Regions from separate parts of the Leclercia sp. G3L genome, predicted to be linked through region 1. Evidence: predicted binding sites of a transcription regulator. Region 1 holds the regulator's gene; each other region holds the start of a gene.
What was found. Region 1 encodes LexA, which represses DNA repair genes until DNA is damaged. Its sites were predicted from a motif close to TNCTGTATGTACATACAGNA; they were not measured.
Positions count from the first base shown of each region.

Region 2: uvrB (excinuclease ABC subunit UvrB) is a predicted target of LexA. The motif match lies at 2,504-2,523, and genes of this name have one in related genera.
Region 3: rmuC (DNA recombination protein RmuC) is a predicted target of LexA. The motif match lies at 4,574-4,593, and genes of this name have one in related genera.

Region 1 covers NZ_CP088265.1:879,762-889,725, forward strand. The annotation lists gene LRS40_RS05580 (cupin domain-containing protein) at 1-60, opposite strand, end outside; gene zur (zinc uptake transcriptional repressor Zur) at 173-688, shown strand; gene LRS40_RS05590 (CsbD family protein) at 758-967, opposite strand; gene dinF (MATE family efflux transporter DinF) at 1,109-2,428, opposite strand; gene lexA (transcriptional repressor LexA) at 2,492-3,100, opposite strand; gene LRS40_RS05605 (diacylglycerol kinase) at 3,210-3,578, opposite strand; gene plsB (glycerol-3-phosphate 1-O-acyltransferase PlsB) at 3,734-6,154, shown strand; gene ubiA (4-hydroxybenzoate octaprenyltransferase) at 6,243-7,112, opposite strand; gene ubiC (chorismate lyase) at 7,125-7,622, opposite strand; gene malM (maltose operon protein MalM) at 7,804-8,766, opposite strand; gene LRS40_RS05630 (maltoporin) at 8,880-9,964, opposite strand, start outside.
Region 2 covers NZ_CP088265.1:4,584,734-4,594,697, reverse strand. The annotation lists gene bioC (malonyl-ACP O-methyltransferase BioC) at 1-500, shown strand, start outside; gene bioD (dethiobiotin synthase) at 493-1,218, shown strand; gene LRS40_RS23490 (ABC transporter ATP-binding protein) at 1,157-1,852, opposite strand; gene uvrB (excinuclease ABC subunit UvrB) at 2,599-4,614, shown strand; gene yvcK (uridine diphosphate-N-acetylglucosamine-binding protein YvcK) at 4,714-5,622, opposite strand; molybdenum cofactor riboswitch at 5,848-5,982, shown strand; gene moaA (GTP 3',8-cyclase MoaA) at 5,970-6,959, shown strand; gene moaB (molybdenum cofactor biosynthesis protein B) at 6,979-7,491, shown strand; gene moaC (cyclic pyranopterin monophosphate synthase MoaC) at 7,495-7,980, shown strand; gene moaD (molybdopterin synthase sulfur carrier subunit) at 7,973-8,218, shown strand; gene moaE (molybdopterin synthase catalytic subunit MoaE) at 8,220-8,672, shown strand; gene LRS40_RS23450 (Bax inhibitor-1/YccA family protein) at 8,731-9,435, shown strand; gene LRS40_RS23445 (YbhN family protein) at 9,558-9,964, opposite strand, start outside.
Region 3 covers NZ_CP088265.1:1,371,619-1,381,582, reverse strand. The annotation lists gene ubiB (ubiquinone biosynthesis regulatory protein kinase UbiB) at 4-1,644, opposite strand; gene ubiJ (ubiquinone biosynthesis protein UbiJ) at 1,641-2,246, opposite strand; gene ubiE (bifunctional demethylmenaquinone methyltransferase/2-methoxy-6-polyprenyl-1,4-benzoquinol methylase UbiE) at 2,260-3,015, opposite strand; gene rmuC (DNA recombination protein RmuC) at 3,082-4,530, opposite strand; gene udp (uridine phosphorylase) at 4,670-5,431, opposite strand; gene LRS40_RS07905 (dienelactone hydrolase family protein) at 5,683-6,489, shown strand; gene LRS40_RS07900 (beta-glucoside-specific PTS transporter subunit IIABC) at 6,669-8,480, shown strand; gene LRS40_RS07895 (glycoside hydrolase family 1 protein) at 8,480-9,943, shown strand.

The DNA of each region.
Region 1 (9,964 bases):
GGTCGAGTTGTCGGCGCCTTCTACTTCGCGCCAGTGTCGAATGCAGTCCGGTCTTTTCATCTTTTCACCCCCAGTGGTTTTTCGTCAGGGTAGCACACCCGGTGGATCTCGGCGTTTAGGTCAGAACATGGTAAACTGGCGGTTTGTTATTCCACGTCATTCGAGGTGCAAAATGGAAACGACCACAATGCAGGCACTGTTAGCGCAAGCCGAAAAGCTGTGCGCGCAACGCAATGTGCGCCTGACTCCGCAGCGCCTTGAAGTGTTGCGTCTGCTGAGCCTGCAAAACGGGGCCATCAGCGCCTACGATCTGCTCGACCTGCTGCGCGAGAGCGAGCCTCAGGCCAAGCCGCCTACCGTCTATCGGGCGCTCGATTTTTTACTCGAGCAGGGCTTTGTGCATAAAGTGGAGTCAACCAACAGCTACGTGCTGTGCCATCTGTTCGATCAGCCGACCCACACCTCAGCGATGTTTATCTGCGACCGCTGTGGCAGCGTGAAGGAAGAAGGCGCTGAAGGGGTGGAAGATATCATGCACACTCTGGCCGCGAAGATGGGCTTTGCCCTGCGCCACAACGTGATTGAAGCACACGGCCTGTGCCGCAACTGCGTTGAAGTGGAAGCCTGTCGCCATCAGGAGGATTGTCAGCACGATCACTCCATCCAGCTGAAGAAAAAGCCGCGCTGAGGGCAAAAAAAGGGGCGACCTGAAAGGTCGCCCTGGGCGTACATCCGTGTACCTGCGGGTATAGGTTAATTACCAGCGATAGTTGTTACGGGTTTCCCAGTCACCAACCTCTTTCTCCGCCTGGTCTTTCTCATAACCATAGCGTTCCTGAATTTTACCCACCAGCTGGTCACGTTTACCTTCAATGACGGTCATATCGTCATCAGTCAGGTCGCCCCACTGTTCTTTCACTTTACCTTTAAATTGCTTCCAGTTACCGCCGACTTGGTCTTTATTCATCATCGATTCCTCTTCGTTCGGTCGTTAAGGTTAAGTTCGTCCTGAAATACGTTTCGTGCTGGACGTGATAATAATTATAGATAAGCCTGCGGCGTTGGGTTTGTTATTCGGAATCTTTTACCATTCAGTCGGGTGAAGCCGCTATGAAAACCAGCTGCCGTTGCGCCAGTGCCGGTGCCAGATCCAGGCCAGAGAGAGCCCCCGCAGGGCAAGAAACACGCACAGAGCCAGCCACAGGCCATGATTACCCAGCCACGGCAGGGTGAACAGCGTCAGGCCAAAGCCGGCGGCCGCTACGGCCATGCTGTTGCGCATCTCTGCCCCGCGGGTTGCGCCGATAAACATCCCATCCAGCAAATAGCACCAGACGCCCACCACCGGTAAAACCACCTGCCAGATAAGATAGTGGCTCGCCAGCGCGCGTAGTTCGGGCAGCGAAGTCAGCAGGGCAATGATCCGATCGCCTGCCAGGGCGTAAACGAGCGCGAAGGCGAGCGCCACCAGGCCGGACTGACGGCAGGCCGCCCGCCACACTTCCCGCAGCTGGCCGCTTTCCCGTGCGCCATAGGCCTGCCCGGAGTGGGCCTCAACCGCGTAGGCGAAGCCATCCAGCGCGTAGGCGGTAAAGGTCAGCAGGGTCATCAGCACGGCGTTGACGGCGATAATCTCCGGCCCCAGCCGCGCGCCCATTACCGTCAGCGCCCCGAAACAGAGTTGCAGCAGCAGCGAGCGCAGCATGATGTCGCGATTGAGGGCCAGCAGTTTGCGGATGTTGCCCCGCCAGCTCGCTTTCAGCAGCGCCAGCGAAATACCGCGCAGGGCCAGCACCCGCCAGACCATCCATAAGCCGATCAGCAGGGTGGCGTACTCTGCGATAGCGGTCGCCAGCGCAGCCCCCTGCACGTTCATCTGCAGGCCCATCACCAGCCAAAGATCCAGCACGATGTTGAGCAGGTTCCCCACTACCAGCAGGATCACCGGCGCCCGGGCATACTGCACCCCCAGCAGCCAGCCGAGCAGCACCAGGTTAGCCAGCGATGCCGGGGCGCTGAGCCAGCGGATCTCCAGGAAGCGCCTCGCCTGATGAAGAACGGCCTCGCTGCCGCCAACGATATGCAGCGCCAGATCGATGAGCGGTGTGCGCAACAGCACAATCAACAGACCGGCACCGAGGGCCAGGATCAGCGGCTGCACCAGCGCGCGGGCCAGACGCAACGGATCCTTCGCGCCATAGGCCTGGGCAGTAAGCCCGGTGGTACTCATGCGCAAAAAGAGCAGCAGCATAAACAGGAAGCTGGTTGCCGTCGCGCCGATGGCGACACCGCCCAGATAGACGGGCGAATCGAGATGACCAATGACAGCCGTATCCACCAGCCCGAGAAGAGGGACGCTGATATTGGAGACGATCATGGGAAGTGCAAGACGCCACAACGCCTTGTCTGAAGCAGTCAGGAGAGACATGAAAATGTTCGCCGGAGGCAGGAAAAGCAGACTGCGACAGGGTCGCAGTCTGTCAGAAAGGCGTTATAACCACTCACCGTTGCGGATGACGCCAACCGCAAGACCTTCGATGGAGAAGTTATTTTCACGCAGGTCGACAACAATCGGGGAAAACTCGCTGTTTTCCGGCAGCAGCTGCACGGTGTTGCCCTGCTTTTTCAGTCGCTTAACGGTGACTTCATCATCGATACGCGCCACAACCACCTGACCGTTACGCACGTCCTGCGTTTTGTGTACTGCCAGCAGATCGCCATCCAGAATACCGATGTCTTTCATCGACATGCCGCTTACGCGGAGCAGAAAGTCTGCGCTCGGTTTAAACATGCCCGGATCGACCTGATAGTGGCCTTCAATGTGCTGCTGCGCCAGCAGCGGTTCCCCGGCGGCGACGCGGCCGACGAGCGGAAGGCCCTCTTCGGCTTCAACCAGCAGGCGAATACCGCGAGACGCTCCGGAGACAATCTCAAGCACACCCTTACGCGCCAGTGCCTTAAGGTGCTCTTCGGCGGCATTTGGAGAACGGAAGCCCAGACGCTGCGCGATTTCTGCACGCGTCGGCGGCATACCCGTCTGGCCGATATGATCCCGAATGAGATCAAACACCTCTTGCTGCCTGGTCGTTAACGCTTTCATTCCGCCCCCTGGGTGTATATACAGTTATGCTGTGAGTATATACAGCTAAAGGTGATTTTGGAACCACAAACCGCATAAAAAACCAGAGACTTGTTCGGTTTCTGAAGGCTTATCGTAAATGTCCCCAAAGCAGCGTGACCCAGGTAAACAACGCAACGATAATCGCCATCAACACCGCGGCAGAACCCATATCTTTTGCCCGGCCCGAGAGCTCGTGAAAGTCAGTGCCGATACGGTCGACCACCGCCTCGATCGCACTGTTCAAAATTTCGACTATCATCACCAACATCACCGAGCCAATCAGTAATACGCGAGTGATGGGATCAACATCCAGCCAGCAGGCAATAATAATCGCCGCGACGACAGCAACCCCCTCCTGGCGAAATGCGGCTTCATTGATCCAGGCAGCACGGATGCCTTTCCATGAATAGCCGGCAGCTTTAATGATTCGGGTTAACCCAGTGGTATTATTGGCCATTAAAAGAAACCTTTCTTCGAAAATAGCGTCAGAAACGGTGGTTTAAGCGCCTGGCGCAGCCACCGGAAGTATGACGGGTAACAACAGAAATTTTGCGCGCTTTCTGTTATCCTTGCGCCGCAATTGCATTTTTAACCAGAGGCTTTACATCGTTTATGTCTGGCTGGCCACGAATTTACTACAAATTACTTAATTTACCATTAAGCGTCCTGGTAAAAAGCAAGTCTATTCCGGCGGTTCCCACGCTGGAGTTGGGACTCGATACCTCGCGTCCTATTATGTACGTTTTGCCTTATAACTCGAAGGCCGACTTGCTGACGCTGCGCGCCCAATGCCTGGCGCACGATCTTCCCGATCCGCTGGAGCCGCTGGAGATCGACGGCACTCAGCTGCCGCGCTACATCTTTATCCACGGTGGCCCTCGCGTGTTCACCTGGTACACGCCGAAAGAAGAGTCGATCAAGCTGTTCCATGACTACCTCGACCTGCACCGCAGCAACCCGCTGCTGGACGTGCAGATGGTGCCCGTATCGGTCATGTTTGGCCGTCGTCCGGGGCGTGATAAAGGCGAAGAGAATCCGCCGTTGCGCATGCTTAACGGGGTGCAGAAATTTTTCGCCGTCAACTGGCTCGGCCGCGACAGCTTTGTCCGTTTCTCGCCGTCAGTCTCACTGCGCCGCATGGCCGATGAGCACGGTACGGATAAGACCATCGCCCAGAAGCTGGCCCGCGTGGCGCGCATGCACTTTGCCCGTCAGCGTCTGGCCGCGGTAGGCCCGCGCCTGCCCGCACGTCAGGATCTGTTTAACAAGCTGCTGGCCTCGAAAGCGATCGCCCGCGCCGTCGAAGACGAAGCGCGCAGCAAAAAAATCTCCCACGAGAAGGCGCAGCAAAACGCCATCGCCCTGATGGAAGAGATTGCGGCCAACTTCTCCTACGAGATGATCCGCCTTAGCGACCGTATCCTGAGCTTTACATGGAACCGTCTCTATCAGGGGATCAACGTGCACAACGCCGAGCGTGTGCGCCAGCTGGCCCACGACGGCCATGAGATTGTTTATGTGCCCTGCCACCGCAGCCACATGGACTACCTGCTGCTCTCGTATGTGCTCTATCACCAGGGGCTGGTGCCGCCGCACATCGCTGCGGGTATCAACCTCAACTTCTGGCCGGCTGGCCCGATCTTCCGCCGTCTGGGTGCGTTCTTCATTCGCCGTACCTTTAAAGGCAATAAGCTCTACTCTACCGTGTTCCGTGAGTATCTGGGCGAGCTGTTCAGCCGCGGCTACTCTGTGGAATATTTCGTGGAAGGCGGCCGTTCCCGTACCGGGCGTCTGCTCGATCCGAAGACCGGCACCCTGTCGATGACCATTCAGGCGATGCTGCGTGGCGGTACGCGTCCAATCACTCTGGTGCCGATTTACATCGGTTACGAGCACGTGATGGAAGTGGGTACTTACGCCAAAGAGCTGCGCGGCGCCACCAAAGAGAAAGAGAGCCTGCTGCAGATGCTGCGCGGCCTGAGCAAGCTGCGCAACCTTGGTCAGGGGTATGTTAACTTCGGCGAACCTATGCCGTTGATGACTTATCTCAATCACCGTGTGCCGGAGTGGCGCGAGTCCATCGATCCGATCGAAGCGGTGCGTCCGGCCTGGCTGACGCCAACGGTGAACGCCATAGCCGCCGATCTGATGGTACGTATTAACAACGCCGGGGCGGCCAACGCCATGAACCTGTGTTGTACCGCTCTGCTGGCCTCTCGCCAGCGCTCGCTCACCCGTGAACAGCTGACCGAGCAGCTCGACTGCTACCTGAACCTGATGCGCAACGTGCCGTACGCGGCAGATGCCACGGTACCGACCGCCAGCGCCAGCGAGCTGATCGAGCACGCGCTGCAGATGAACAAGTTTGAGGTCGAGAAGGACACCATCGGCGATATCATCATTCTGCCGCGCGAGCAGGCGGTACTGATGACCTACTACCGCAACAACATTGCGCATATGCTGATGCTGCCGTCGCTGATGGCGGCCATCATCACCCAGCATCGCCAGATCACCCGTCAGGCGCTGCTGGAGCATGTCACCGCCCTCTACCCGATGCTGAAAGCCGAGCTGTTCCTGCGCTGGGACAACGACGAGCTGGCAGAGGTGCTGGATAAGCAGATTGAAGAGCTGACCCACCAGGGACTGATTTCGCAGAAAGATGACCTTCTGCTGATCAACCCGTCCCGGGCACGCACGCTGCAGCTGCTGGCGGCGGGCGCACGCGAAACCGTGCAGCGCTATGCCATTACCTTCTGGCTGCTGAGCGCCAACCCGTCGATCAACCGCGGGACGCTGGAGAAAGAGAGCCGCACGCTGGCACAGCGTCTGTCGATGCTGCACGGCATCAACGCGCCGGAGTTCTTCGATAAAGCGGTCTTCAGTTCGCTGGTGTTGACGCTGCGTGACGAGGGCTACATCAGTGACAGTGGTGATGCCGAGCCGGAAGAGACGATGAAGGTGTACCAGATGCTGGCGGACCTGATTACCTCGGACGTGCGCTTAACGATTGAGAGCGCGACGCAGGGGGAATAAAAAACGCCCGGTGGCGCTAACGCTTACCGGGCCTACAGGGTTTGCCAGATCGTAAGCCGGGTAAGGCGAAGCCGCCACCCGGCTTTTTTTATGCCCAGTAACTCGCCGCCAGGCCTAAAAACAACACCAGCCCCACATAGTTATTGTTCAGAAACGCTTTAAAACAGGCGTCGCGCTCGCGGTTGGCGATAAGCTTTTGCTGGTAGATAAACAGCACCCCTGCCGCCGCGACCGCCGCGTAAAAGACCCCGTTCAGCTGGTTCAGATAACCAATCGCCACCATCAGCCCCAGCACCGCGACCTGCAGAATCCCGATGATCAGCTTGTCCTGACGCCCAAACAGAATGGCGGTGGATTTGATGCCGATCTTCAGGTCATCGTCCCGGTCGACCATCGCGTACTGGGTATCGTAGGCCACCGCCCAGAGGATGTTGGCCAGGAACATCAGCCAGCAGCTCAGGGGCACGCTTTCGCTGACGGCGGCAAACGCCATCGGGATCGACCAGCCAAAGGCGGCACCCAGCACCACCTGCGGCAAATGGGTGTAGCGCTTCATAAACGGATAGACCCAGGCCAGGGCCAGCGCTGCTACGGAGAGCAGAATGGTCATGGTATTCAGGGTCAGCACCAGCAGGAACGAGAGCAGGACCAGCACTACAAACAGCGTGCGCGCCTCTTTCTCGGTGACATCGCCGCTCGGTAGCGGACGATTAGCGGTGCGTTTCACATGGCCGTCAAACTTACGGTCGGCATAGTCGTTGACGACACAGCCTGCCGCGCGCATTAACCAGACGCCCGCCACAAACACCGCCAGGATCCACAGCGGCGGCAGCCCGGGGGTCGCCACCCACAGCGCCCACAGGGTCGGCCACAGCAGCAGCAGCGCACCAATCGGCTTGTCGGTTCGCATCAGGCGGTGGTACGCCAGCAGCTTGTTCTGCGTCAGACTCCACTCCATTTTCTCTTCCTCTTAGTACAACGGCGACGCCGGTAAAAACAGCTCGGTCAGCATCAGGGGTTTACCACTTAAGCGCAGGCGGGAACGGCGTCCCAACAGCCCGGCATCGCGACCAATCTCAATAAAATCTCGGGTAAGCTCGGAGGAGGTAAACAGATAGCGGCCCAGCGGGGTTTTGCCCATCTGCTGCAGCGCCAGCTCCGGCCCGGTGAGGGTGGATTCAGGCACCACGGTGCGTCCGGCCAGCCACGGCTCGCCGTCGGCACAGAGCAGGATCTCCCGCAGCCAGTAGCGTGCCTCTTTCGGCAGTAATGGCAGTTCGTCCGCTACCGCATCAGGCGTGACAAATCCCTCCTGAATGAGGGTGACGGTAACCTTTTTGCCCTGCTGCTCAAAACGTTTGGTCATGGAATCTTCCAGCAGCAGCCAGTCGAGCTGCTCCGGTTCCAGCGCAGGTATTTCGTCAAAATAACGCAGCGCGCGCAGGAGCAAAAGCGCGGGGTGTGACATGCCAGACTCTCCGATACATAACGTGAAGCTATTGTATCGCAGAAACGCGGAATGGGGGCGGGCAAACGTGAACTAGCGAACATTATCGCAACAGAGGTGCAACAGCGGCAGAGATCGCAAAAAAAGTGCGCCCGCAAGGGCGCACCAAACTACTGACAAAATCAGCACTGTGGGGAGACGGTCACCCCTTGCCTTTTACACTGCTGATAAAGGTGGAACGGGCAGTGGTCGAGCCTAAACGCTCGGCTTCATCAAGGAGTTTCAGCGCCTTGTCGACATCGCCTTTATCTACTGCCTGTTTAATGGCCTGATTGAAGTAGGTTTCGGTGTCGTTAAGCACCGGCTCGCTCTTCTTCGCGGCGACCGGGGCAGCGACAGGAGCAGCAGCGGTGGCAGGTGCTGCGGCTGGCGCGGCATAGACCGGGGCAGGTGCTGCGGTGTTACCCACGGTGACCGGGCCCGGGCCGGAGGAGCCAAACAGTGGGCCGACCAGCACGCTGGAGGCGCTGTTGGTGGAGACTTTCAGCTTCAGCTCACCATCAGTGACGTGACGGGCAAGCGGGTCCGGAATATCCGGTACGGCATTGCCGGTGCCTTTGGCATAGGCTTTTGCCGGGTTGATAAGTTTGGTGGTTTTTTGCAGATCGCTATCGGTGGTAAACACCAGCACATAGAGTTTTTGCTGGCCCAGCGCAGGCGTCAGGCGCATGACCCCTTCCAGGCGGTCGGCGCTCATGACGCCCGGCTCCTGATAGGTGAAGTATTCGCTTGGGAAGTAGGCCGATGGCGTCAGGTTCTGATCCAGTATCAGCACGTTCGGTGCGAATACGCTGGTTTGTTTGTTCACTTCACTGGTCAGCGTAAGCGTGATTTCACCGATATTAGCCGGCACGCTGTAGGCTGCCACCGGGCCGGTGATGCCCGCCACATTCAAGGACTGGCCGCCGGTTGAAAGCTGGGTGGTCTGGGCTTTGGACTGATCGACAGGTGTCCAGACTAACTGTTGCAACGCGGCAGCCGGGACAGCAGGCGCGGCGCTGGTGTTTTGCGGTACAAAATTAACGTTGGCGAGCGTGATGGCTGGAGCACCTGCCAACAACCCTGCGGAGAGGCACAGCGCGACGAGACTTTTCTTCATTTTCATTGTTTTTACCTCAGATAGCATAAGCACTGCGGTGGCCAGGCAATAGCGCGCAGAACTCTATGAAAAGAGGGGCTTGCGCCCCTCTTTCAGGTCAATACATCAGATACTACGTATTACCACCAGATTTCCATCTGGGCACCGAAGGTCCACTCATCGTTGTCGCCACGGCTGAAGGTTTTCGCAGAGGTGTCGTTATACGCTACGCCAGAGGTGTAGCCAGTGTCGCCGTTGTTTGCGTAACCCCATTTCTCATCCCACTTGGCGTAGGTTGCGAAGACGCGGATAGCCGGACGAGACCAGATGCTGTCGCCTGCCTGCCACTGTTGCGCCAGGGTAATTTTGTACTGGCTGTTGGTGTCGTCAGTTTTCTGAGACTTAACGTTGTCGTAGCCCACTTCCAGCAGGGTGGACATGATTGGTGTCCATTTGAACATTGGACGAACGCCGACGGTCCACCACTCGGTACCGTTGTTGTTGTCGCGGTCGATGTTCTGGTACATACCGACGTACATCAGATCCCACTGGTCAGCCAGGGTGACAGCACCGTGGTCGAGAACGCGGATCAGAGAACCGTCGTTGTTCAGGCTCGCACCCTGCGGGATACCTTTACCGTTAGAGGTCATGGAATCCGTAGCGTACTGAACCACAAACTTGTTGAAGCCTTTCAGCATGCTCTGGGTATGTTCAGCGGTGAACATCCAGCCATCTTTAGAGGCGCCAGGCTGCAGGTAGTAGTCGTCAGGAATGTTGGTGTGACCGTAGTCAACGCCCAGCTCCAGGGTACCGCCTGGGTTGATTTCCATACCGGCTAAACGAACGTCGAAGACATCGTTCGGCACGAGATTGTCATAAACACGGTCGCCGTCTCCATTAATATCGGCGAAGGTCGCAGAACCGCCGGACTCAGAAGAGCGGGTCGCTGCCAGAGAGAGTTTACCGAAGCCCAGATCGATGTTTTCGATACCGGCACCAGGACCTGAAATATCCCAGTAGTAGAAGTCGATCATGTGTACGTCATGACGCTGATAGAAGCGCTTACCGGCCCAGATGGTGGAGCCTGGCAGCCATTCAATCAGGTTTTTACCCTGCACGTTAGCTTCACGGAAGGCCGGGCTGGTTGCTTCCCAGTCGTTCTGCTGTGAAACGGAATACGCTACGTTGGTGTCGAAGTAGAAGCTCTTGTCGCCCTCTTTCCACA
Region 2 (9,964 bases), 1.1 Mb from region 1:
CCGACTGCTATCTGCAGGCCGATATCGAAGCCATTCCGCTGGCGGAGGGGCAGTTCAGCCTGGTCTGGAGCCATCTGGCGGTGCAGTGGTGCGCCAGCCTGCCGCAGGCGCTGGCAGAGCTGTATCGCGTGGCGCAGCCGGGAGGCAAGGTGGCCTTCACCACGCTGCTCAACGGCTCGCTGCCGGAGCTGAATCAGGCCTGGCAGGCGGTGGATACCCAGCCGCACGCCAACCGTTTTCTGACCGGACAGCAGGTGAACGATGCCCTGTCCGGCTGGCAGTACCGCTGTGCGGTCCAGACCGTCACCCTGCTGTTTGAGGATGCGCTCAGCGCCATGCAGTCCCTGAAGGGGATCGGCGCCACCCATCTGCACGCCGGGCGGGCCGACAGGCCCTTAACGCGCGGCCAGCTGCAGCGGCTGGCACAGGCCTGGCCACAGCAGGCGGGGAAATTCCCGCTCTCTTATCAACTTTTTCATGGAATTATCGAACGTGACTGAACGTTATTTTGTCACCGGCACCGACACCGAGGTCGGTAAAACCGTCGCCAGCACCGCCCTGTTACAGGCGGCACGGGCGCTGGGCCGCAACACTGCCGGATACAAACCGGTGGCCTCGGGCAGTGAGATGACCGCACAAGGGCTGCGCAACAGCGATGCGCTGGCGTTACAGCGCAACAGCAGCGTGGCGCTGAGCTACCCGACGGTGAACCCCTATACCTTCGCGGAGCCGACGTCGCCGCACATCATCAGCGCCGACGAGCAGCGCCCGATCCTGTTCAGCACGCTCTCCGCCGGGTTACGCACCCTGGAGAGCTGTGCCGACTGGGTGCTGGTGGAAGGGGCGGGCGGCTGGTTCACGCCGCTGTCGCAGGAGCAGACCTTCGCCGACTGGGTGCTGGCCGAACGCCTGCCGGTGATCCTGGTGGTGGGGGTGAAGCTGGGCTGTATCAACCACGCGATGCTGACCGCGCAGGCGATTCAGCAGGCGGGACTGCATTTTGCAGGCTGGGTGGCGAACGGAGTAGTGTCCCCCGGCAAGCGCCATGCCGAATACATGACGACGCTCCGGCGCGTGCTGCCCGCTCCGCTGCTGGGCGAGATCCCGTGGCTGGGCGATACGGCTGACACCTCGGCAGTCGGGCAGTATCTGTCTCTTACTGCGCTGACGCCGTCGGCCCCATCCAGTGGGCAATCAGCGGGTCATCCAGCTCGCTGACCCGACCCTGAGCCACGTTTCGCCCCCGGTAAAGCAGGCAAAAGCGATCCGCCACCCGACGGATCAGGGAAAGATGTTGTTCGGCCAGCAGCACCGATAATCCCAGCTCCCGGTTGAACCTGAGCAGCAGCTGCGCCAGCTTGAGGGTAAACAGCTGGCCGGTGCCGCGGCTGGGCTCGTCGAGGATCAACAGGCGAGGGCGGGTCACCAGCGCGTTCGCCAGTGCCAGCTGGTACTGCTGGTCGTCATTAAGACCCGAGGCCCGATGCTGGCGCAGCGGGTACAGCTCCGGAAAGAACTCAAAAACGTCGCGGCTTACCGATCCGCCCGCGACGCCTTTCGCCATCCGCGCGACATGCAGATTCTCCTCTACCGTCAGTTGCGAAAAGATCCGCCGGTCCTGTGACACAAAGCTGATCCCCTCTCCTGGACGGGTCTCTGGCCCGGCGTCATGCCAGACCATGGTGCCGCTGGCGATGGGCAGCAGCCCGGCAATACAGCTCACGAGGGTAGTTTTCCCCATTCCGGGCAGCCCGACGACGCCGGTGCAGAGGCCGGGAGGCAGATCGAGGTCAACGTTCCACAGGGTGTGGCGATCCCCGTAATACTGGTTTACAGCGCGCAGGCTTAACATGGTATTGCTCCTTTTCAGGCATCGGTGACACCTGATGCTCTGCAAGACTCTTGCCACAGCCCAAAAAATGGCGCTTAACCCTTCTTTTTTCGGATTAGGTTCGAAAATGCGCGCTGCGATGACAGGAACCTGCACTGCGTCGGTGCCCCGTTTTATGCACCTGGTGCAGGTACTATTTTGATTAAAATGTGAGCAATGCCTCACCAGTTCGTTCGCTGATTTTTGTCATAAGATCGCCATAATTGGGTGATAAAAATTTTTTACCGTCGCGCTGGGGAGAAAAACCGGGAACGGGCCGAGTCACGTTCCGTATGGCCTGGAGACAGTTATCCACTATTCCTGTGGATAACCATGTGCATTAGAGTTAGAAAACACAAGGTAAGCGAGAGAATACGCGGCCTGCGCCTGAATTGCTGCGAAACGCGTCTTTTTGAAAACTTTATTGCAGATCAAGGCGTTAAATAAAAGCAATCATTGTCATCAAACTGTCAATCAGATGCGCTAAAGTCCGGCGGTTCGCCTTGACAAATGTTAAAAAACAAAAAATTCTGGGGATAACCGACCCCTGATGGAATTTTATCCCGTCACAGCCGAAATTTTGCGCAGCTTTGCTTGATTCCCGCTGCTGCTGGCACAAAACCACGCAGATGCTACTGGGTTTATAACCAGTATAATTTACTGGCAAAAATAGCCATGAGGAGTAAAATTACACACTTGCCGTATTAATCATCATCAGGTCGCCGTTCATGAGTAAACCGTTCAAACTGAATTCCGCTTTCCGTCCTTCTGGCGATCAGCCTGAAGCGATTCGCCGTCTGAAAGAGGGGCTGGAGGATGGGCTTGCACACCAGACGCTGCTGGGGGTGACCGGTTCGGGTAAAACCTTTACCGTCGCCAACGTGATCGCCGATCTTCAGCGGCCCACCATGGTGCTGGCACCTAACAAAACCCTGGCTGCGCAGCTGTACGGCGAGATGAAAGAGTTCTTCCCCGAAAACGCGGTGGAGTACTTCGTCTCCTACTACGACTACTACCAGCCGGAAGCCTACGTCCCGAGCTCCGACACCTTTATTGAAAAGGATGCCTCGGTGAACGAGCATATCGAGCAGATGCGTCTGTCCGCCACCAAGGCCCTGCTCGAGCGCCGCGACGTGGTGGTGGTAGCCTCGGTGTCAGCCATTTACGGCCTCGGCGACCCCGATCTCTACCTGAAGATGATGCTGCACCTGACTCAGGGGATGATTATCGATCAGCGCGCCATCTTGCGGCGCCTGGCGGAGCTGCAATATACCCGCAACGATCAGGCGTTCCAGCGCGGTACTTTCCGCGTTCGCGGCGAGGTCATCGACATCTTCCCGGCGGAGTCGGACGACTTCGCGCTGCGCGTGGAGCTGTTTGATGAAGAGGTGGAGCGGCTGTCCCTGTTTGATCCGCTGACCGGCCACGTGGAGTCGATTATTCAGCGCTTCACCGTCTACCCCAAAACCCACTACGTTACCCCGCGCGAGCGCATCGTGCAGGCGATGGAAGATATCAAGGTAGAGCTGGCGGATCGCCGCAAGACCCTGCTGGACAACAACAAGCTGCTGGAAGAGCAGCGCATCAGCCAGCGTACCCAGTTCGATCTCGAGATGATGAACGAGCTGGGCTACTGCTCCGGTATTGAAAACTACTCGCGCTATCTCTCCGGCCGCGGGCCGGGCGAGGCGCCGCCGACCCTGTTTGACTACCTGCCGGCGGATGGCCTGCTGGTGGTGGACGAATCCCACGTGACCATTCCGCAGATTGGCGGCATGTACCGCGGTGACCGGGCGCGTAAAGAGACCCTGGTGGAGTACGGCTTCCGTCTGCCGTCGGCGCTGGATAACCGCCCGATGAAGTTCGAAGAGTTTGAGGCGCTGGCGCCGCAAACCATCTACGTTTCCGCGACGCCGGGCAACTACGAGCTGGAGAAATCGGGCGATGAAGTGGTGGATCAGGTGGTGCGTCCGACCGGTCTGCTGGATCCGATTATCGAAGTGCGTCCGGTTGGCACCCAGGTGGACGATCTGCTGTCGGAGATCCGTGCCCGGGCGGCCATCAACGAGCGCGTGCTGGTCACCACCCTGACCAAACGCATGGCGGAAGATCTGACCGAATACCTCGAGGAGCATGGCGAGAAGGTGCGCTATCTGCACTCGGATATCGACACCGTGGAACGTATGGAGATCATCCGCGACCTGCGCCTTGGCGAGTTCGACGTGCTGGTGGGGATCAACCTGCTGCGTGAAGGGCTGGATATGCCGGAAGTGTCGCTGGTGGCGATTCTGGATGCCGATAAAGAGGGCTTCCTGCGCTCCGAGCGCTCGCTGATCCAGACCATTGGTCGTGCGGCGCGAAACGTCAACGGCAAAGCGATTCTTTACGGCGACAAGATCACCCCGTCAATGGCGAAAGCCATCGGCGAAACCGAACGCCGCCGCGAGAAGCAGCAGCGCTATAACGAAGAGCACGGCATTACGCCGCAGGGTCTGAACAAGAAGGTGGTGGATATCCTGGCGCTCGGCCAGAACATCGCCAAAACCAAAGCGAAGGGCCGCGGCAAGTCGCGCTCACCGGTGGAGGCCGATACCGTTGCCCTGACGCCGAAAGCGCTGCAGCAGAAGATTCACGAACTGGAAGGGCAGATGATGCAGCACGCGCAGAATCTGGAGTTCGAAGAGGCCGCGCAGATCCGCGACCAGCTGCATCAGTTGCGGGATTTATTCATCGCCGCGTCGTAGTTTGTGCCCGGTGGCGCTGCGCTTACCGGGCCTACGAACGGCTTAAACTTGTAGGCCCGGTAAGCGCTAGCGCCACCGGGCGATAAAGGCCGCACAGTCTTAACCCAACGCCTGCACCGCCTTCTCCAGCGCCACGCGCAGTAAATGCCGGTCATGGCGGTACTTAATATCGCTCGCCTCAAGTGGTTCCTGTACTACCACCCGGCCTTCCATGCCTGAGACATCAGTACAAGGCCCGACCACCACCGCATCGATAATCTTTTTCCCGACATACTGCTCCATCAGGGCCAGCTTAGCGGGCAGCGAAAGCCCGGCGGCGGCAGGGCTGAGCTCGCGACCCAGATTGCCGATGTAAACCACGGGGGCAGGCGTCCGGCGCAGCGCCTGGGCCAGCTCGTTGTTCAGCAGCAGCGGCATCAGGCTGGTGTAAAAACTGCCCGGGCCAATCAAAATTAAATCTGCTTCACCAATGGCCTCAACTGCTTCACGGGTCGCCGGAACCGTGGGGTAGAGCATCAGCTCTTTCGGCGGCAGAAGCAGCTGGTCGATATTCACTTCGCCATAGACTTCATGGTCGTTACTGTCGATGGCCATCAAATCCACCGGAAGTTCGGACATCGGAATCAAAAACGCATCCACTTTTAGCAGGTTGCGGATTAAATTGATCGCCTCCAGAGGCCGCACGCTGAGATGATCCAGCGCCTTTAACATCAGATTTCCGAGGTTATGCCCCGAAAGTTCGCCATTACCGCCAAAACGATACTCAAACATCGCGGAAGCGACGCTGGGTTCGGTGATAAGTTGATTTAAACAGTTGCGCATATCACCCCAGGCGATGCCCCCTTCGGCGCGACGAATGCGTCCGGTTGAGCCGCCGTTATCGGTGGTGGTAACGATCCCGGTAAGCCGTGAACCGAGCGATGACAAGGAGGACATCACCCGGCCCAGTCCGTGGCCTCCGCCGAGAGCGACGACGCGGTCGAGATCCGCAAAAGTGCGATTGCGCATAGAAATTCCTTAGTAAGACGAACACCTTAACAGTAACTCAACTACCCCTAAATGACGATGTCCCGCCCGGGGCAAAATGACATATATCAATGCAATAATTTTATAATGACGTATTCTGAATCGAAATGGCACGAACATGTCGATATATACAACTTTATATAGCGAAAGACGATAATAGCGAAACTGCTTTTAACACGCTACTATCGGCATAACCACGTTTTCTTAATCGAAAACATACACTCTAGCCTTTGCGCCTGTGTCGACAGATATGGTGCTCTGGCCGTGGCGGTTTCGCCACCAGGGTACAGAAAGAAATGACTGTGCCTCCCGTATCAGGAAAGGTGTACATGGCTTCACAACTTACCGATGCATTCGCGCGTAAGTTTTTTTACCTGCGTTTGTCGATTACCGATGTGTGCAATTTCCGTTGCACCTACTGCCTGCCGGACGGCTACAAACCCGGCGGTATCACCAATAACGGCTTTCTCTCCGTGGACGAAGTCCGCCGCGTGACGCGCGCGTTTGCCGCCATGGGCACAGAAAAGGTCCGTCTTACCGGCGGCGAACCCTCGCTGCGCCGTGACTTCACCGACATCATTGCCGCAGTACGTGAAAACGACGTCATCCGCCAGATTGCGGTCACCACTAACGGTTATCGCCTGGCGCGCGATGTCGCCGACTGGCGCGATGCGGGGCTCACGGCCATCAACGTCAGCGTCGACAGTCTGGATGCCCGCCAGTTTCACGCCATCACCGGCCAGGATAAATTCCACCAGGTGATGGAGGGCATCGATGCGGCCTTTGCGGCCGGCTTCGACAAGGTGAAGGTCAACACCGTGCTGATGCGCGATGTGAACCATCATCAGCTGGATACCTTCCTGGCGTGGATCAAGCCCCGCCGCATTCAACTGCGCTTTATCGAGCTGATGGAAACCGGCGAGGGCAGCGACCTGTTCTCCCGCCATCACATCTCCGGCATGGTGCTGCGCGATGAACTGCTTAGACGCGGCTGGATCCATCAGCTTCGCCAGCGCAGCGACGGCCCGGCACAGGTCTTTTGTCACCCCGACTACGAAGGGGAGATCGGTCTTATCATGCCGTATGAAAAAGACTTCTGCGCCAGCTGCAACCGCCTGCGCGTCTCGTCGGTGGGTAAACTGCACCTGTGCCTGTTTGGCGACGGCGGCGTCGACCTGCGCGATTTGCTGGCCGATGACGCCCAGCAGCAGGCGCTGGAAGCGCGCATTTCTGAGGCGCTGATGCACAAAAAACAGACCCACTTCCTGCATCAGGGCAACACCGGGATCACCCAGAACCTGTCCTACATAGGCGGGTAATCGCAAAAGGAACCAGAAGATGAGTCAGGTAAGCGCTGAATTTATCCCGACGCGTATTGCTATCCTTACCGTTTCCGAACGCCGCGGCGAAGAGGATGATACCTCCGGCCACTGGCTGCGCGATGCGGCCCATGAGGCGGGGCATCAGATCGTCGACAAGAGCATCGTCAAAGAGAACCGCTACGCCATTCGCGCGGAAGTGTCGCGCTGGGTCGCCAGCGACAACGTTCAGGTAGTGCTGATCACCGGCGGCACCGGGTTTACCGCGGGCGACCAGGCCCCCGAGGCGCTGCTGCCGCTGTTCGATCGCGAGATTGAAGGCTTCGGGGAAGTGTTCCGCATGCTCTCGTTCGAAGAGATTGGCACCTCCACGTTGCAGTCGCGCGCCGTGGCTGGGATCGCCAACAATACGGTGATTTTTGCCATGCCGGGCTCCACTAAAGCCTGCCGTACCGCATGGGAAAACATCATTGCTCCGCAGCTGGATGCCCGTACGCGTCCGTGTAATTTCCATCCTCATCTAAAGAAGTAAGCTATGTCGCAACTGACCCACATTAACGCCGCTGGCGAAGCGCATATGGTGGATGTCTCCGCCAAAGCCGAGACCGTGCGTGAAGCCCGCGCGGAAGCGTTCGTCACCATGCTTCCCGAGACGCTGGCAATGATCGTTGACGGCAGCCACCACAAAGGGGACGTCTTCGCCACGGCGCGGATCGCCGGGATCCAGGCGGCGAAACGCACCTGGGATCTTATCCCGCTGTGCCATCCCCTGATGCTGAGCAAGGTCGAGGTCAACCTGCGGGCCGAGCCGGAGCATAACCGGGTGCGCATCGAATCACTGTGCCGCCTGACGGGAAAAACCGGGGTGGAGATGGAAGCCTTAACCGCTGCCTCCGTGGCGGCATTGACCATCTACGACATGTGCAAAGCGGTGCAGAAAGATATGGTCATCGGCCCGGTTCGCCTGCTGGCGAAAAGCGGCGGTAAATCAGGTGATTTCAGGGTACAAGATAATGATTAAAGTGCTGTTTTTTGCGCAGGTGCGCGAGCTGGTGAACACCGACAGCCTGACGCTGGAGAGTGAGTTCGATACCGTGGAGGCGCTGCGGGCGCATCTGGCGGCGCAGAGCGATCGCTGGGCGCTGGCGCTGGACGCGGGCAAACTGCTGGCGGCGGTCAACCAGACGCTGGTGGAGTTCACTCATCCGGTCAAACCGGGCGATGAGGTGGCTTTCTTTCCACCGGTGACCGGAGGTTGAGATGACTGACACCAAAATCGTGGTCGATCAGGCGCGTTTCAACGTCGGCACGGAGTACAGCTGGCTGGCGGAGCGCGACGAAGACGGGGCGGTGGTCACCTTCACCGGCAAAGTGCGCAACCATAATCTGGGCGACAGCGTGAAGGCCCTGACCCTTGAGCACTATCCGGGCATGACCGAAAAGGCGCTGGCGGAGATCGTCGACCAGGCGCGCGAGCGCTGGCCGCTCGGCCGGGTAACGGTGATCCACCGCATCGGCGAGATGTGGCCCGGGGAAGAGATCGTCTTCGTGGGCGTCACCAGCGCCCATCGCGGCAGCGCCTTTGCCGCAGGCGAGTTTATTATGGATTATCTGAAAACCCGCGCCCCGTTCTGGAAGCGCGAAGCCACGCCGGAAGGGGATCGCTGGGTAGAGTCCCGGGACAGCGACAAGGATGCTGCCAGCCGCTGGTAGCCGGATTGGCGGGATGTGTTAGTCTATAACAGTGTGTCCACTTAAAAAGGAGTGCGTTATGGACAGATTTCCCCGTTCCGATTCCATCGTGCAGACCCGCAGCGGCCTGCAAACCTATATGGCGCAGGTCTATGGCTGGATGACCTGCGGACTGCTGCTTACCGCGTTTGTCGCCTGGTTTTCAGCAAACACGCCTGCCGTAATGATGTTCGTTTTCTCCAGCAAAATTACCTTCTTTGGTCTGATTATCGCCCAGCTGGCGCTGGTGTTTGTTCTCTCCGGGCTGGTGCATAAGCTCAGTGCCGGGATGGCGACCACGCTGTTCATGCTCTATTCGGCGCTTACCGGCCTGACGCTCTCCAGCATCTTCATCGTCTATACCTACTCCTCCATTGCCAGCACCTTCGTGGTGGCGGGCGGGATGTTTGGCGCGATGAGCCTCTACGGCTACACCACCAAACGCGACCTGAGCGGCTTTGGCAACATGCTGTTTATGGCGCTGATTGGTATCGTGCTGGCCTCGCTGGTGAACTTCTGGCTGAAGAGCGAAGCGCTGATGTGGGCGGTGACCTATATCGGGGTGATTGTGTTTGTCGGCCTGACGGCCTACGACACGCAGAAGCTGAAAAATATCGGAGAGCAGATTGACGTGCGTGACAGTTCAAACCTGCGTAAATACTCGATTCTCGGGGCGCTGACCCTCTATCTGGACTTCATCAACCTGTTCCTGATGCTGCTGCGCATCTTCGGCAACCGCCGTTAAGGGTGATGCCCGGCAGCGCGATGCTTGCCGGGCCTACAAATCTGCCCGGCGGCGCTGCGCTTGCACGGGCCTACAAAACCCGTAGGCCGGGTAAGCGCAGCGCAACCCGGCATTTCCCATCATTACTTCGCCATCTGCTGCTCGTTTTTAGCCCGCAGTTTCTTCGCCCGGCTCTCCAGCACCAGATAACAGACCGTCGCCAGTGCCAGCGGCAGGAAGTAATAGAGCATGCGGTAGGCCAGCAGGGCGGCAATGATGGTGCCATGAGAGACATGCTCCCCGGCCAGCAGGGCGATAAATACCGCCTCCAGCACGCCGATGCCGGCCGGAATATGGACAATCACCCCGGCGATGCTGCTCACCAGCAACACTCCCAGCACGAAGAAGTAATTCACATCTTCGCCCATCAGCAGCCAGATAATCGCCCCCATCGCCATCCAGTTACCGGCTGAAATACCCATCTGCGCCATTGCAAAACGCCAGGAGGGGAGCACCAGCTTTTGCTTTTTGATCGTCACATGGCGCCGCT
Region 3 (9,964 bases), 490 kb from region 1:
AATTCAGCGCGTTTTGCGCCATCCGGCTAGCCAGACAACCACGCCGCCCGCCATCAACCAGGCAGGCATGAGCTCCCACTCAGGACGATTGATCAGCAGCAGCGTGCCGCTTAACAACAGTGTCGCCCCAATGCCAAACAGATACCGGGACTGCCCCTGACGCACATGGTTGGTTTGCAACTCGCGGGCAATTTTATCCACGCTGTGTTGCAAGTTTTTGCTCTGACGCAAACTGTCATACACCAGTTCAGGAATTTCAGGCATTTTTTCAATCCAGAACGGCGCTTTCTCTTTCAGGGAGCGCACCAGCGCCGGAAGACCCACCTGGTCCTTGATCCACGACTCAAGGAAGGGTTTTGCCGTTTTCCATAAGTCTAACTGAGGATAAAGCTGTCGCCCCACCCCTTCAACGTAAAGTAATGTTTTCTGAAGTAAAACTAACTGGGGCTGTACTTCCATATTGAAGCGGCGGGCGGTATTGAACAGGTTCAGCAGCACATGGCCGAACGAGATCTCAGCCAGCGGCTTCTCGAAAATAGGCTCACAGACCGTACGAATGGCGAACTCAAACTCTTCTACGTTGGTATCCGGCGGAACCCAGCCGGAATCGACGTGCAGCTCGGCCACTTTACGATAATCGCGGTTAAAGAAGGCGATAAAGTTCTCGGCCAGATAGCGCTTATCTTCTTTGTTCAGCGAGCCGACGATACCGCAATCGATGCCGATATACTGCGGATCTTCAGGATGCTCGTAGCTGACGAAGATATTCCCCGGGTGCATGTCGGCGTGGAAGAAGCTGTCCCGGAACACCTGGGTGAAGAAGACCTGCACGCCACGCTCGGCCAGCAGCTTCATGTTGGTACCCTGCTTTTCCAGGGTTGCGACGTCCGAGACCGGGATCCCGTAGATGCGCTCCATCACCATCATGTCCTGGCTGCAATAGTCGGAATAGACTTCCGGCACATACAGCATCGGGCTGTTTTCAAAGTTACGGCGCAGCTGAATGGCGTTCGCCGATTCCCGCAGCAGGTTCAGCTCATCAATCAGCGTCTTTTCATATTCGCGCACCACTTCCATCGGGCGCAGGCGGCGGCCGTCAGGCAGCAGACGCGGCACCCAGCGGGCCAGGCGGTAGATGAGTTTCATATCGGCTCGGATGATCGGCAGAATGTCCGGGCGGATCACCTTGATGACCACCTCTTTGCCATTCTCTTTCAGCCGTGCGGTGTGAACCTGCGCAATGGAGGCGGAAGCCAGCGGCTGGATGTCGAAATCATCGAACCAGGTTTCAACCGGGAGATCGCCCATCGCTTTTTCGATCTGCTGCTTTGCCAGCTTACCGTCGAACGGGGCAACTTTATCCTGCAGCAGCGCCAGCTGATCGGCGATCATTGGCGGGAACAGGTCACGACGGGTGGAGAGCATCTGGCCGAACTTGATCCAGACAGGCCCCAGCTCCTGAAGCGCCAAACGCAGTCGCTCACCAAGCAGTTTGTCCTGATGGCGATTTGGCATCCAGAATAGCGTTCGCCGCCAGATACGCAGCGGCAGTGTGATGCGCATTCGGGGGATAAGCTCGTCGAGCCCGTAACTTAAAAAGGTGCGGATGATAAAGTAGAGGCGCCGAATTTCACCAGGCGTCATTTGCCCTCCAGTTTTTCAAGCCGTTTTGTCAGTGCATCAACTGCACGCTCAACCGCGGCGGTCTCTTCTGCAAACCATGCCGCTTCCAGCGGCCCCGGCGCCATGCGCCACTCCTCGGTCAGCACTTCCGCGGCATAGCGCTGCTGGCGCTGAAACCCCTTCTTCAGCAACGAGGCACCGCCGCGTAGTACTTTACCAATCCCCTCAGCGGCAATATCGCCGGTCCAGGGGGCCAGCAGCTCTGCCGGGTCGAACTCGGCCAGATCGGCCAGCGCGACAAAGTTCTGCACCACCTGGATATCGCCTTGAACCTCCAGCTCGCCGCTGCGGATCAGGGCGGTAAGCTGCTGGCGATCGCGCAGTTTAGGCAGGGTGCTCATATGGGTGATGACGGAGCAGTCGGCCTCGCCTTCCCACTCCCCCAGCACGTCGAGCTGACGCTCGCTGAACACCAGCACCAGCGGAGTCGAAAACTCTTTTAATACTACCCGCAGCACTTTGCCGTTAAGACGCTGACGCGCCGTTTTTAGCGCGGGAGACCGGTACAGAAAGGTATTGAGTACGTTTTCCACACCGGCTGTGATCAAGGGTTTAAACGGCATTTGCCACCTCCACTCAGAACTTATAACCGCGATGCAGCGCGACAACGCCTGCCGTCATGTTGAAGTAATCAACATTGTCAAAGCCTGCATCCTGCATCATGGCTTTTAAGGTGTCCTGGTTTGGGTGCATACGGATGGATTCGGCCAGGTAGCGATAGCTGTCTGCATCGTTGGCAACCATTTCGCCAATGCGCGGCAGAATGTGGAACGAATAGGCGTCGTAGGCTTTGCTCAGCGGCTCAATAATCGGCTTCGAGAACTCCAGCACCAGCAGACGTCCACCCGGTTTCAGTACGCGGTACATGGAACGCAGCGCTTTCTCTTTATCGGTGACGTTACGCAGACCGAAAGAGATGGTAATGCAGTCAAAGGTGTTATCCGGGAAAGGCAGCGCTTCAGCGTTCGCCTGGACATATTCAACGTTGCCGACCACGCCAATATTGCGCAGTTTTTCACGACCCATTTTCAGCATGGAGTCGTTGATATCAGCCAGCACCACGCGGCCCGTTTCGCCCACCAGACGCGAGAATTTCGCTGTCAGGTCGCCGGTGCCGCCCGCCAGATCCAGCACGGTTTGTCCACGACGCACGCCGCTACAGTCAATAGTGAAGCGCTTCCACAAGCGATGAATGCCGAATGACATCAGGTCATTCATTACATCGTACTTCGCCGCCACGGAATGGAATACGTGGGCCACCATGTCAGCTTTCTGCGCTTTAGCGACAGTCTGAAAGCCAAAGTGCGTTGTGTCTTGTGAATCTTCAACCATCTCAGAGCCTGCTTATCAGTCAAATGTTTGAGAAGTGTAACAGATTGGGCGCATTTGCCCTACGATTCAACCACCCCGGGAATAACGCTCCAGGGGGTCTGCCGACGCCTGCGCGCCTGCTAAGGTGTTGTTTGTATTTTGAACGGGCTCATCACTGCGCAGCCGGTACTCTTCATCCTGCGACGTGGCCTGTTCAACTAATTCCGGATTAATCTCGCGTTTTACTTCCACGCCCAGGCTGCGGAACGATTCGGCCTGAGCCAGCAGGTTACCCCGCCCGGAGGCCAGCTTTTTCATCGCCTGACGGTAGTTATCCTGGGCGCGATCCAGGCTCTGCCCGACCGACGACATGTCATCGACGAACAGGCGCATTTTGTCATACAGGCGGCTGGCGCGGTCGGCAATCTGCTGGGCATTGCGGCTCTGGTGCTCATAGCGCCACAGATTAGCAATGGTGCGCAGCGCCACCAGCAGCGTGGTGGGGCTGACCAGCATAATGTTGTTTTTCAGCGCCTCGGAGATCAGCTCCGGCTGGCGGTCCAGCGCCAGTAAAAAGGCCGGTTCAACCGGGATAAACATTAGCACGTAGTCGAGCGAACGCAGGCCGGGCAGCTGCTGATAGTCTTTGCGTCCCAGCAGACGGATATGGTTACGCACCGAGGCGATATGCTCCTGCAGCGCCGACTCGCGGGTGTAGTCATCTTCGGCGTTGAAGTAGCGCTCATAGGCCACCAGGGTCATTTTGGCATCGATGACCACGTCCTTATCCTGCGGCAGACGCACAATGACGTCGGGCTGCATTCGCGCGCGGCTCTCAGTTTCAATGCTGACCTGGGTTTGATATTCGTGGCCCTCGCGCAGGCCAGAGGCTTCCAGCACGCGGGTCAGGACGACTTCGCCCCAGTTACCCTGGGTTTTATTGTCGCCTTTCAGCGCCTTAGTGAGATTGATGGCCTCCTGCGCCATCTGGGCATTCAGCTGCTGGAGGTTGCGGATTTCATGGGCCAGCGTGTGGCGCTCCCGCGCCTCCTGACCGAAGCTGTCCTGCACCTGGCGACGAAAGCCGTCCAGCTGTTCGCGCAGGGGCGACAGCAGGCCGTTCAGGCTCTGGCGGTTTTGTTCATCGACGCGGCGGTTACTCTGCTCAAAGATGCGGTTGGCGAGGTTTTCGAACTGCTCGCTCAGGCGCTGTTCGCTGTTGATCATCTGGCGGATTTTGTCTTCCGCATGCAGCTGGGTGGACTCCAGCCGGGTAGTGACTTCGCGCAGGTCAGCTTCCAGCGAGGTGTTGATATCCCGCAGATTGCGCAGCTCGTTGTTGAGCAGCTCGCATTCGTCGCGCCAGTGCCCGCTCTGGGCTATGTTCTGTCTTAATGCACTGAGATCGGCCACCATCTCTTCGCGTTCGGCAAGCTGATCGGCCTTCTGCTGCGCATGCTGATAGCTGGCGAACAACCAGCCCACGCCGACGCTGACCAGCGCAATAACGGCATAAAAAAGGATGGAAATATCCACGACGCCCCCTGCATCAAGGTATGACCCGCACAAAATAGAATTGTGCTGTATAAACGTCCAGTTTGAAAAGGGTTTTCTGCGAGGCGCTACGCAAAGAAAAAGGCCGAGCAGGTCGGCCTTTGGCAAGGAAAAGGGGAAATTACAGCAGGCGGCGGGCCGCTTCCACCACGATTTTCACCGCGTGGCTTTCGGTCTGCTTCATGGTCTCGGCGTTAGGGATCTCTTGCTGGGTGCGGTTAACAATGACGCCCGCAACCATACCGGCACGCAGACCCTGGCTTGCGCACATGGTCAGCAGCGTGGCAGATTCCATTTCATAGTTCATCACGCCCATCGACTGCCACTCTTCCATCGAGCCTTTGAAACGGTTGACTACGCGACCGGAGAAGGTGTCGTAGCGCTCCTGGCCAGGATAGAACGTATCAGAGGAGGCGGTCACGCCAACGTGCGTGGTCGCGCCGACGGATTTCGCGGCTTCTACCAGCGCGGTGGTGCACTCGAAATCGGCCACTGCCGGGAACTCCATTGGCGCAAAGTGCAGGCTCGCGCCGTCCAGACGCACGGACGCGGTGGTAACCAGTACGTCGCCGACATTGATATGCGGCTGAATCGCACCGGTCGTACCGATACGCAGGAAAGTACGGATGCCCAGCTGCGCCAGCTCTTCAACGGCAATTGAGGTAGACGGGCCACCGATACCGGTAGAGCACACGATCACCGCTTTGCCATCCAGCTCTGCCCGCCAGGTCGTGAATTCGCGATGGGCTGCCAGCTTAACCGGCTTATCCATCAGCGCGGCGATCTTTTCCACACGCTCAGGATCGCCAGGGACGATAGCGAGCGTAGCCCCTTGTAAATCGTTTTTAGTGAGGCCGAGATGAAAAACATCAGACTTAGACATAGAAAACTCCTCTGTGGGTCAGTTTGTCAGCAGAAGCAAAGCGGTACTTTACCGGAGGAACCGGCCTTGTTTCGTGACAGACGTCACCATGAATAAAATTGATTGCAGTTAATTACCATGAAATAGTGATTAACATCACATTAACGAGTTATATCGTTATCTGTTGCACAAAAGATAGCCTGTTTCGGGCACTGTGGATTGTTAACCTGCGGACTATATTTACTTTTGCGCTAATTGGTACGGAGAATGCCATGACTGGAAAATCTGGATTTGCCCCTGCTGCTGACCTGCAAGCCTCAACCGTTGTCACTACCCCCGAAGAGGCGATTACCGCCGGGGAGACTTCGATTCCGACCCAGGGCGATAATATGCCCGCTTACCATGCCCGGCCCAAAAATGCGCAAGGGGCATTGCCAATCGTCATCGTGATTCAGGAAATTTTCGGCGTACATGAGCACATTCGCGATCTCTGCCGTCGCCTGGCGCTGGAAGGCTATCTGGCCGTCGCGCCTGAGCTCTATTTCCGTCAGGGCGACCCGAACGATTACAACGACATTCCCACCCTGTTCAGCAACCTGGTCACTAAAGTGCCGGATGCGCAGGTACTGGCGGATCTTGACCACGTCGCCAACTGGGCGGCGCGCAACGGGGGCGATCCCCATCGTCTGCTGGCAACCGGCTTCTGCTGGGGCGGCCGTATCAGCTGGCTGTATGCCGCGCACAACCCGCAGCTGAAAGCCGCCGTGGCGTGGTATGGCAAGCTGGTGGGCGAAAAGACGCTGAATTCACCGAAGCATCCGGTTGATATTGCAACCGATTTGAACGCGCCCGTCCTCGGGTTGTATGGCGCAGAAGATACCGGGATCCCGCTGGATACGGTAGAGACCATGCGTCATGCCCTGCGTGCGGCAAACGCAACGGCGGAGATTGTGGTTTACCCGGGAGCTGGACACGCTTTCAACGCTGATTATCGCCCGAGCTATCACGCGGAATCAGCCAAAGATGGCTGGCAGCGGATGCTGGCCTGGTTCCAACAATATGGTGGTAAAAAAGGTTAAGCGGCTCACATTTCGCTACGCAAAGTGACGCGACTGTTTGACTTTTAAACACAATCTGGACGATATAAAAACCACAGGCGTGTAACTACGATCCGTAGGCAAGACCTGAACCCCCTCTCCGTTTTCGAGCGGAGAGGGGGTTCAGGTCTTTTTTTTGCTCTGGAGACAGGGGCCAGAACATGAACCACTTGCAAACAGCGCTGGACATCATCGCCCAGGTCGGCGGTGCTGAGAATATCGAACATATCGAACACTGCTCCACCCGTTTACGGCTGAGCCTGTACGACAATGGCAAGGTCAACGAAGCGGCGCTGGCAAAGGTCGACGGCGTGCTGGGCGTGCGGGTGAACGTGCAGTGCCAGGTGATTATTGGTCACGAAGTGGTGCAGGTCTTTGAGGCGGTGCGCTCGCTGGTGGGGGCCCCTCAGGCGGGCGGACAACATACGCCTGTCAGAATCAGCCGTGGCGCGCAGGTTGTCGATTTCGTGATAAGCGTTTTTCAGCCGCTGGTGCCTGCCATTGCCGGTGGCGGCGTCCTGAAATCGCTGCTGCTGTTGCTGGACGTCATGGGCTGGCTCAGCCGGGACAGTTCGACCTACAAGGTACTGGATAATATCGGCTCCGCGCCGCTCTACTTCCTGCCGATCCTGGTGGCGATCACCACGGCGATGAAGCTGAAGGTGAACGTGCTGGTGGCCGTCTCGGCAGTTTCCGTGATGGTGCTGCCGGCGATGACCAAACAGCTGGCCGACGGGACGGCATTCATGTCGTTCGATCTGCGCAACGTCGCCTACGCCTCGCAGGTATTCCCGGCCATTCTGTGCGTGCTGTTTTACGCCCGGACGGAGAAGCTGTTCAACCGCTACTCCCCCGGCGCGCTGCGCATTTTTCTCTCGCCGATGCTCTCTCTGCTGGTGACGGTCCCCGTTACGCTGCTGATCCTGGGGCCGCTGGGCTACGAGCTGGGTGCCGGCCTGGCAACGGTGATTTTATGGCTCTACGGCAAACTCGGTTTTGTCGCCACCGGGCTGCTGGCCGCCGCCCTGCCCTTCATGGTCGCCGCCGGGATGCACAAGCCGATGCTGCCCTACGCCGTGGCCTCCATGAGCCAGTTCGGGCGCGAGATGCTCTATCTGCCCGCGTCGCTGGCGCACAACATTGCCGAGTCCGGCGCGTGCCTGGCGATTGCGCTTAAGAGTAAAGATAAAGTGCTGAAATCTACCGCCTTCTCCGCCGGGATCTCCGCCCTGTTCGGCATTACCGAACCGGCGCTGTATGGCGTTACGTTGCTGAATAAAAAGGCGCTTTACAGTGTGATCCTCGGCAGCATCGTGGGTGGGGCATTTATTGGCTGGATGGCGATTCAGGCCTTTGCCCTTGTCGGCCCTGGCCTTGCCAGTATCTCAATGTTTGTCTCTCCGGATAACCCGATGAACATCGTCTGGGCCTTCGCCGGGGCGGGGCTATCTTTTGCCGTCGCCTTTATCAGCGCCTTCGTGCTGTGGCGTGATAAAGCGGCTGAACACACCGACGCGCTGAGCCTCACCCGCCCGGTCGAAGGGCAGATCATCCCGCTTGAAAACGTTAACGATGACGTCTTCTCCCGCAAAATCATGGGCGACGGGATCGCTATTATTCCTTCCCAGGGCGTGCTGCGGGCCCCGGCGGATGGAACCATCGTGAACGTATTTGACAGCGGCCATGCGCTGAGCCTGCTCACCGACGCGGGCGTCGAGCTGATTTTCCATATCGGCATCGACACCATCCGGCTGCAGGGTGAAGGTTTCTCCCCACGGGTGGTGGAGGGCCAACATGTGAAGAGCGGCGACACGCTGATTGAATTTTCACTCGATACCATCACTTCCGCCGGGCTCGATCCGGTGGTGATGATGGTGGTGACGAACGGCGAACGCTTTTCGCTGACACCAGGTAATACCGACGATAAGAATCCAGACCCGCATATCATCATGACGCTTAAGGAGTCCGTGTAATGGAGAAATCCCTCCCGTTTCCGCAAGGTTTTTTATGGGGTGGCGCTATAGCCGCTAATCAGGCCGAAGGGGCATGGAATGTGGATGGCAAAGGGCCGTCCGTTGCTGACGCTATCACCTGGAAGCCCAACCTGTCCGTGAAGGATTACAGCGGCCATATGGCGCTGACGGACGAGAATATCCGCGACGCGTTTGAAGGTAAAAATGACGCGCTCTACCCGAAACGCCGCGGCATCGATTTTTATCACCACTATAAGGACGATATCGCCCTGTTTGCTGAGATGGGCTATACCGTGCTGCGGGTGTCGATCGCCTGGTCGCGTATCTTCCCGACCGGTGAAGACGCTGCGCCAAACGAGGCAGGATTGCAGTTTTATGAAGAGATGTTCCGCGAGCTGCGTCGCCACAACATCGAGCCGCTGGTGACCCTCTCTCACTACGAAATGCCGCTGGCCCTGAGCGAAAAGTACAACGGCTGGGTGCACCGCAACGTGGTGGATGCTTTTGTGCGCTTCAGCAACGTCTGTTTCGATCGCTATAAAGATCTGGTCCGCTACTGGCTGACGTTTAATGAGATCGACAGTATCCATCGCCACCCCTTTACCACGGCGGGCATCCGGGAAGAGAAAAGCGCACCGGGCAAAGCCCAGCAGGATATCTACCAGGGGCTGCATCACCAGTTTGTCGCCTCGGCGCTGGTGACGCGCGACTGCCACGCCAAAATCCCGGGCAGCCAGGTCGGGTGCATGCTGACCAAACTCACCACCTATCCGCACAGCTGCCGTCCCGAAGACGTGGAAGCGACGCTGAAGAAGAATCTGGAGAACTATTTCTACGCCGATGTGCAGGTGTTTGGCGAGTATCCGCCGCTGATCCTGCGCGATCTGGCGCGGCGGGATATCCAGATTGCGATGCAGGCCGACGATCAGCGCATCTTAAAGGATTATACAGTCGACTTCGTCTCCTTTAGCTACTACATGTCGATGACAGAATCGACCCAGCCGGACGTGGAGCGCATCCCGGGGAATACCGTTCTCGGGGTGAAAAACCCGTACCTGCCAGCATCCGAATGGGGCTGGCAGATTGACCCTGTCGGGCTGAAAATCTCCCTGCTGGAGCTGTATGACCGTTACCAGAAGCCGCTGTTTATCGTGGAGAATGGTCTTGGCGCGAAAGATGTCGTGGAAAACGGCGCGATCCAAGACAGCTACCGCATCGACTACTTCCGCGCCCACTTCGAGCAAACGTTGGCAGCTATAAATGAAGGGGTGGATGTGATGGGATTCACCACCTGGGGCTGCATCGACATTATCAGTGCGGGCACCTCGCAGATGTCCAAGCGCTACGGCTTTATCTATGTCGATCAGGACGATGAAGGCAAAGGCACGCTGAAGCGCCTGAAAAAAGACTCCTTCTGGTGGTACAAAAAAGTGATTGCCAGCAATGGCGCAGACATGAGCTAACCGGCCATGCCGCAGGAATAA